Neorhizobium galegae: one gene and its partner. The protein of the gene in region 2 interacts with the protein of the main gene of each other region in a pairwise test. Links are inferred from orthologs where the notes say so. Each region holds a gene or a part of one and is shown on either strand. Other genes may lie near its edges. The genes, in order: LZK81_RS20320 and LZK81_RS10690.

Evidence for each region.
Region 1: the proteins of LZK81_RS10690 (region 2) and LZK81_RS20320 interact in binary tests that used the Escherichia coli proteins (3 or more experiments, as listed by UniProt). The link is inferred for Neorhizobium galegae from one-to-one orthologs.

Annotation. Positions count from the first base shown.
Region 1 is NZ_CP090095.1:4,135,127-4,138,434, forward strand. Bases 304-3,293 are described here. They hold LZK81_RS20320 (sulfurtransferase TusA family protein), read left to right. Parts: upstream 304-1,676; coding sequence 1,677-1,910; downstream 1,911-3,293. Other genes in these bases: LZK81_RS20315 (L,D-transpeptidase family protein), read left to right, coding at 379-1,680; LZK81_RS20325 (CobW family GTP-binding protein), read right to left, coding at 2,077-3,261; LZK81_RS20330 (D-alanyl-D-alanine carboxypeptidase family protein), read right to left, coding at 3,275-3,293. Also shown: LZK81_RS20310 (acetyl-CoA carboxylase carboxyltransferase subunit alpha), read left to right, coding at 1-197; more of LZK81_RS20330, read right to left, coding at 3,294-3,308. UniProt on the Escherichia coli protein: Sulfur carrier protein involved in sulfur trafficking in the cell. Part of a sulfur-relay system required for 2-thiolation during synthesis of 2-thiouridine of the modified wobble base 5-methylaminomethyl-2-thiouridine (mnm(5)s(2)U) in tRNA.
Region 2 is NZ_CP090095.1:2,137,629-2,140,889, reverse strand. What follows is about bases 46-2,988. They hold LZK81_RS10690 (cysteine desulfurase family protein), read right to left. Parts: upstream 2,129-2,988; coding sequence 962-2,128; downstream 46-961. Other genes in these bases: LZK81_RS10685 (alpha/beta hydrolase), read left to right, coding at 2,370-2,988; sufB (Fe-S cluster assembly protein SufB), read right to left, coding at 46-814. Outside these bases: more of sufB, read right to left, coding at 1-45; more of LZK81_RS10685, read left to right, coding at 2,989-3,047; LZK81_RS10680 (sensor domain-containing diguanylate cyclase), read right to left, coding at 3,105-3,261. UniProt on the Escherichia coli protein: Master enzyme that delivers sulfur to a number of partners involved in Fe-S cluster assembly, tRNA modification or cofactor biosynthesis. Catalyzes the removal of elemental sulfur from cysteine to produce alanine.

The DNA of each region.
Region 1 (3,308 bases), 2.0 Mb from region 2 along the record:
AAGACCTGAAGGGCCTTGGCATCATCGACGACATCATTCCGGAGCCGGTCGGCGGCGCGCATCGCGAACCCGAGGCCGTCATCACCGCGACGGGCAAGGTCATCGCTTCGGCGCTGGAAGATCTCGGCAGGCTTTCGGGCGACGAAGTGCGGGCTGCGCGCCGGCAGAAATTCCTCGATATCGGCCGCAATCTCTGATCTTCGGGCCTCCGCCACGCCAATAGCCAAATTTGGCCATATTGCTGATAACATTGGGTGCCGGGCGGTTTTGCTGGACAGGCCGGCGCAAGCGGTTAAGAATATGTAAAGATTACCGCTTTATTCATAGAAGTCCTGTACCGAATTCTTTCGTCGTTCCAAGTCTATGTGGTCCGTACCGATGCGCCTGAAACACATCGCTTTTGCTCTCCTCGTGGCAACTGCCCTGACGGGCTGCAACGACACGCTCGATTCCGCGAGCATCGACCTGAAGAGCGTCAAGAACAAGGTCGAGCAGCCCCTGCCTTCGAGCATTCTCGCCGAGATGCAGAAGAAGAACATGCCGCGCACTTCGCCGATCATGATCCGCATCCTCAAGGAAGAGGGCAAGCTGGAAGTCTGGAAGGCCAGGGCCGACAACCGTTTCGAGGTGATCAAGAGCTACGACATCTGCGCCTGGTCCGGAAAGCTCGGCCCGAAGGTCAAGGAAGGCGACCGCCAGGCCCCGGAAGGTTTCTACAGCCTGACGCCGGCACACCTGAACCCGAATTCCAAATATTATCTCGCCATCAATACCGGCTTCCCGAACCGCTACGACGCCGCAAACGGCCGCAACGGTTCGAACCTGATGATCCATGGCGCCTGCTCGTCGTCCGGCTGCTATTCGATGACCGACGAACAGGTTCTGGAAATCTACGCTTTTGCGCGCGACGCCTTCAAGGGCGGCCAGACCTCCGTGCAGCTCCAGGCTCTCCCCTTCCGCATGACCGCGGAGAACATGGTGCGCCACCGCGACAGCCAGAACTTCGACTTCTGGAAGATGATCAAGGTCGGCTACGACAATTTCGAAGTCACCAAGCGTCCGCCGGAAGTCAATGTCTGCGAGAAGAAATACGTTTTCAACCAGCAGCTCTCCGGCAATGGCACGTTTGCTCCCGCCAGCGCCTGCCCGCCCATGTCGACGCCTCCCGCGCTCGTTTCGGCGCTGACCTCCTACGAAAAGACCTATCAGGTCGCCTACGAGAAGGCCTTGGAGAAATTCGACGGCAAGGTCTGGTATGAACCGACCGAAGCCGAACGCAAGGCCGTGGTCGCCGACAAGCGCAAGGGCCGCGATATCGCCTATGCGCCGACGGGAACCTCGCTCGAAGCCGGCAAGCTGCTGAGCCAGTCGGAATTCCAAGAGATGATGGAAAAGCGGATGGCCTCCCAGAACAAGCCGGCCAATACCGTGCTCGCCTCCGCAGCCCCCGTCACGTTTCGGGCCGGCTCCGCCGCCGACCGCATGAAGCAGGACCGCCTGCCGGCCGCCGCAACGGCCGCTCCCGTCGCACAGAGCACTGGTACGGTCCCGACCATCGCCACGGCCCAGGGTACGACCACCACGGTTCCGATCCCAGCCCAGAACCCGCTCGCTTATGCGGCACCGCCGATCACCGAAGAAAAGAAGAAGCCGTTCTGGAAGTTCTGGAGCCAGGAATGAGCTTTGAGACCGCAGGCCTCTACGATCTGAGAGGCCTGAAGTGTCCGCTGCCCGTCCTGAAGACGCGCCGCCGGCTGAAAGGCATGGAGAGCGGCACGGAGCTTGTGATCGAAACCACCGATCCTCTCGCCGGCATCGACATCCCGCATTTCTGCAATCAGGAAGGCCACGAACTGGTCCGCTCGGAAAAGACCGAGACGGGACACCGGTTTCTGATCCGCAAGGGTTGAGCCGAGTTCCCCGATTAGCCCCTCATCCGCCTGCCGGCACCTTCTCCCCGCACGCGGGGCGAAGGACGTATGCCGCACCGACATTGCCTCAATCACCAACCGCGAATGGGGCACGTCCCCTCTCCCCGTCCTTACGGGGAGAGGGTTAGGGGCAAATCCTTGAGAGTCACATCCGAAGGCCGGGAACGGCGAGGGGATTGTCTTCCAGCGCCGCACGGTCCGGCCGGTCGACGCGGGGCTCGCCCGTAAACGCCGCGAAAAGATCCGTGACGAAGGCTTCCTCCAACCCTTGAGTGATCAGCACCATGCGGGTGCGCCGGTCGGAGCCGTCGGGCCATTTCGGCAGGCGCTGCGGCGGGTGGAAGACGCTCTGCACCCCATGCAGCACCAGCGGCCGATCCGGGTTGTCGGAGAGCGCCACGATCGCCTTCATCCTGAGCAGCTTCTCGCCGTGGGCCGAGCGCAGCAGGTCGATGAACATCTCGATCGCCATCGGATCGATCGGCTTGTCGTGGATGATCGAGAAGGAGCGGATGTCGTCGCCGTGACGGTTCACGTCGTGATGATGGTGGTGGTGCCCATGATGGCCATGTCCGTGGTGCTCATGGCCATGGTGATGATCATCGTGGTGGTCGTGACCATGATCGTGATGATGATGCTCTTCGGTGTCATTCGCCAGCTCATCGTGCAGCCAGCGGTCCACGTCGGCGATCTTCGTCGCGGGGTCGTAGAGGCCGTTCACCAGAATGGCAGCGGTGCCGGCCTCCTCGCTGTCTCCATCGATGACCAGCGCCCGCGGATTGAGCGCGGCGAGCCGGCTTTTCAGCGCCGCCAGCTGGGACGCATCCGCCATCGAAAGCTTCGAGATGATCAGCCGGTCGGCCACCGCCACCTGCTTCACGGCCTCCTGATGACGGTCGAGCGTCGAAACGCCGTTCACCGCATCGACCACGGTGATGACGCCGTCGAGCTCGAAATTCTGCGCGATGACCGGATTGCCCATCACCGACTGCATGACCGGCGCCGGGTCCGCAAGGCCCGTGGTTTCGATCACGATGCGGCGGATCGGCCTCAGCCGGCCCGTCTGGATGCCGTCCATGATCGAAGCGAGCGAATCCACCAGCTCGCCGCGCACCGTGCAGCAGAGGCAGCCATTGGCGATCTCCACCAGCGCATCGCCGGAAGCCTCGACCAGGAAATTGTCGATCCCGACCTCGCCGAACTCGTTGATGATCACGGCCGTATCACTGGTGCCGGGATCCTTGAGGATACGGTTCAGCAGGGTCGATTTTCCTGCGCCGAGAAAGCCGGTGAGGATGGAAACCGGAATCCGGCTGCGAGGAGAAGACATGACCTGTTCTCGTTCAGAATGTCGGGCGCGGCTGCGGGATCGGCACG
Region 2 (3,261 bases):
TCTCGGCGTCGTCGAGGGCGACGAGTTCGACCACGGCGGCATGAAGCTGGTTCTCGTCGCGCTGCGGCGCCGTGCAGCCTTCGAGGTAGGAGACGTAGGCGCCTTCCTCGGCAATGATCAGCGTGCGTTCGAACTGGCCGGTGTTCTTCTCGTTGATGCGGAAATAGGTGGACAGTTCCATCGGGCACCGCACGCCCTTCGGCACGAAGACGAAGGAACCGTCGGTGAACACGGCGGCGTTCAGCGTCGCGTAGAAATTGTCCGAGGTCGGAACGACCGAGCCCAGATATTTCTTGATCAGCTCAGGATGTTCGCGGATCGCCTCGGAGATCGACATGAAGATCACGCCGGCCTTCTGCAGTTCCTTCTTGAAGGTCGTCACGACCGAGACGGAGTCGAAGACGGCGTCGACAGCGACCCGGGGCGTCTCGACGCCAGCCAGAATCTCCTGTTCGCGCAACGGAATCCCGAGCTTCTCGTAGACCCTCAACAGTTCCGGATCGACTTCTTCAAGCGACTTCGGGCCGGCGGTGCTCTTCGGCGCGGCGTAATAGTAGAGGTCGTTGAAATCGATCTTCGGATATTCGACGCGCGCCCAGGTGGGCTCTTCCATGGTCAGCCAGCGACGATAGGCGTCGAGACGCCATTCCAGCATCCATTCCGGCTCCTGCTTCTTGGCGGAGATGAAACGGATGATATCTTCCGAAAGACCCTTTGGCGCCTTGTCCACTTCGATGACGGTTTCAAAACCGTATTTGTACTGGTCCACATCGATTAGGCGAACCTGATCGATTGTTTCCTGCACGGCAGCCATGTCATACTCCAAATCTTGCCGGTTCAAATTCCGGCAATTCTTGTCATCATTCCGGGGGGACAATCGCCACCCTTATGTAGGCGCCAGAAGGCGGTTTTCACACCTTTTGGCAAGCGGAAATTTGCGCATGCGCAATTTTGGAAGCGGTCACGCCGCCTCGCCCGCCGATTTTCGCCGGCCGGCAATCTTGGCGAAGGCGGCAAGCGCCCGCGCGATATCGTCTTCCGTCGTGTCGACGCCGAGAGAAATCCGCAAAGCTCCGAGCTTCGGATCATGTCCCATCGCCGTCAAAACATGGCTTTCACCGACTTTTCCCGCCGAGCAGGCGGAGCCCGCGGACAGCGCGATACCTTCGAGATCGAAAGCGATCTGCCCGGTTTCCGATTTCAGCCCCGGCAAAGTGAAAAAGCAGGTATTCGCCACGCGCAGAACTTCCTCGCCATGGATGATCGCATCCGGGGCAGCCTGGCGCATTCCCGCTTCCAGCCGGTTGCGCAGCGCTTCGGTCGCGGCATTGCGCTCATGAAGGTTTTCGCGCACGGCCTGAGCCGCCGCGCCGAACCCGACGATGGCGTGGAAATTCTCCGTGCCGGAGCGATGGCCCTTTTCCTGGCCGCCACCACGGATCAACGGTTTCGGCATCAGCACTTCGCCGCGCGAGACGAGCGCGCCGACACCCTTCGGACCGCCGATCTTGTGCGACGACAGGATCAGGAAATCCGCATCCAGCACATTGATGTCCACAGGAATACGGCCGACCGCCTGCACGGCGTCCACCACCATCAAGCCGCCATGGGCATGGGCGATCGCCGCAACGTCTGCCACGGGCTGGACAATGCCTGTCTCATTGTTGACCAGCATCACCGCGACCATCGGCATGCCGACGCTCCGGTCGTGTTCGGCCAGCAGCGCCTCAAGTGCGGAAAGATCGACGATACCCGCCGGCGTCACCGGCACTTCGGTCACCTGGGCCGGATCAAAGCGACCGCCTTCGCGGATCGCCGGATGCTCGATCGCAGAGACATAGACACGGCTCATCGCCAAAGGCGCCCGGCCCATGCGGAAATCCGGGGTCAGGACGTGGTTGGCGGCTTCCGTCGCGCCGCTGACGAAGGTCACATGCGGGGGCTCTGCACCGACCAGCGCTGCCACCTGCCGGCGCGCCTTGTCGATTGCGGCGCGTGCCGCCCTGCCCTCGCCGTGAACCGACGAGGCATTGCCGGGCAGTTGCAACGCATCCAGCATGGCGGCGCGGGCCGGCGCGCTCAAGGGCGCGGTCGCGTTCCAGTCCAGATATGTGCGGTTCAGTGCCATTGCCTGATCGGCTTCCGTTTCTAGATAGATGTTGAATTACACACGGGCGGACGGGGGACCCGCATTTTCCTTGAAATTTCCGTCGGCCTTGCCGTAAGAGACATCGCATCGGGCGCGCATCCAGCATGCAGCCCAAAGTTTCGAATGGTTCTAAACTGAGTTTAGAAAAGCTGAGCGTCTTCGTCAAGTCAAACTCGACGTGATACTCGTTTGGAACCTGAACATATTGACCGGAGTACCGATGCCCGAAGTCATTTTCAACGGCCCAGCCGGCCGCCTTGAAGGTCGTTACCAGCCCTCCCGGGAAAAGAGCGCCCCGATCGCCATCATCCTGCACCCGCATCCGCAGTTCGGCGGCACGATGAACAACCAGATCGTCTACCAGCTCTTTTACATGTTCCAGAAGCGCGGTTTTACGACACTGCGGTTCAATTTTCGCGGTATCGGGCGTAGTCAGGGCGAATTCGACCATGGCGCCGGCGAGCTTTCGGATGCTGCCTCCGCGCTCGACTGGGTGCAGAGCCTGCATCCCGATTCGAAGAGCTGTTGGGTTGCCGGTTATTCCTTCGGCGCCTGGATCGGCATGCAGCTCCTGATGCGCCGTCCTGAGATCGAGGGTTTCATGTCGATCGCGCCGCAGCCGAACACCTACGATTTCTCGTTCCTCGCACCCTGTCCGTCGTCCGGCCTGATCATCAACGGCGACAGCGACAAGGTGGCACCTGAGAAAGACGTCAACGGGCTCGTGGAAAAACTGAAGACGCAGAAGGGTATCCTCATCACCCATCGGATGGTCGAGGGCGCCAATCACTTCTTCAACGGTCAGGTGGAAACGCTGATGGCCGAATGCGAGGACTACCTTGATCGCCGCCTCAACGGCGAACTGGTGCCGGAACCGGCAGCCAAGCGCATTCGCTGATCGCTCTCAAAAACTGTTGGCAAAAACTGCTGGAAACGGCCGCTTCAGCGGCCGTTTTCATTTGACGGCTTTGATCGATTTCGGCTGCGGAGAGCCGATATGCCGCGCCTGCCTGACGCGGTTGCGGCCGGAGCGCTTGGCTTCGTAGAGAGCGGCATCGGCGTCCCGCATAGCCCCTGCAAGATCGCCGCCCGGCGCAAGCTCCGCCACGCCG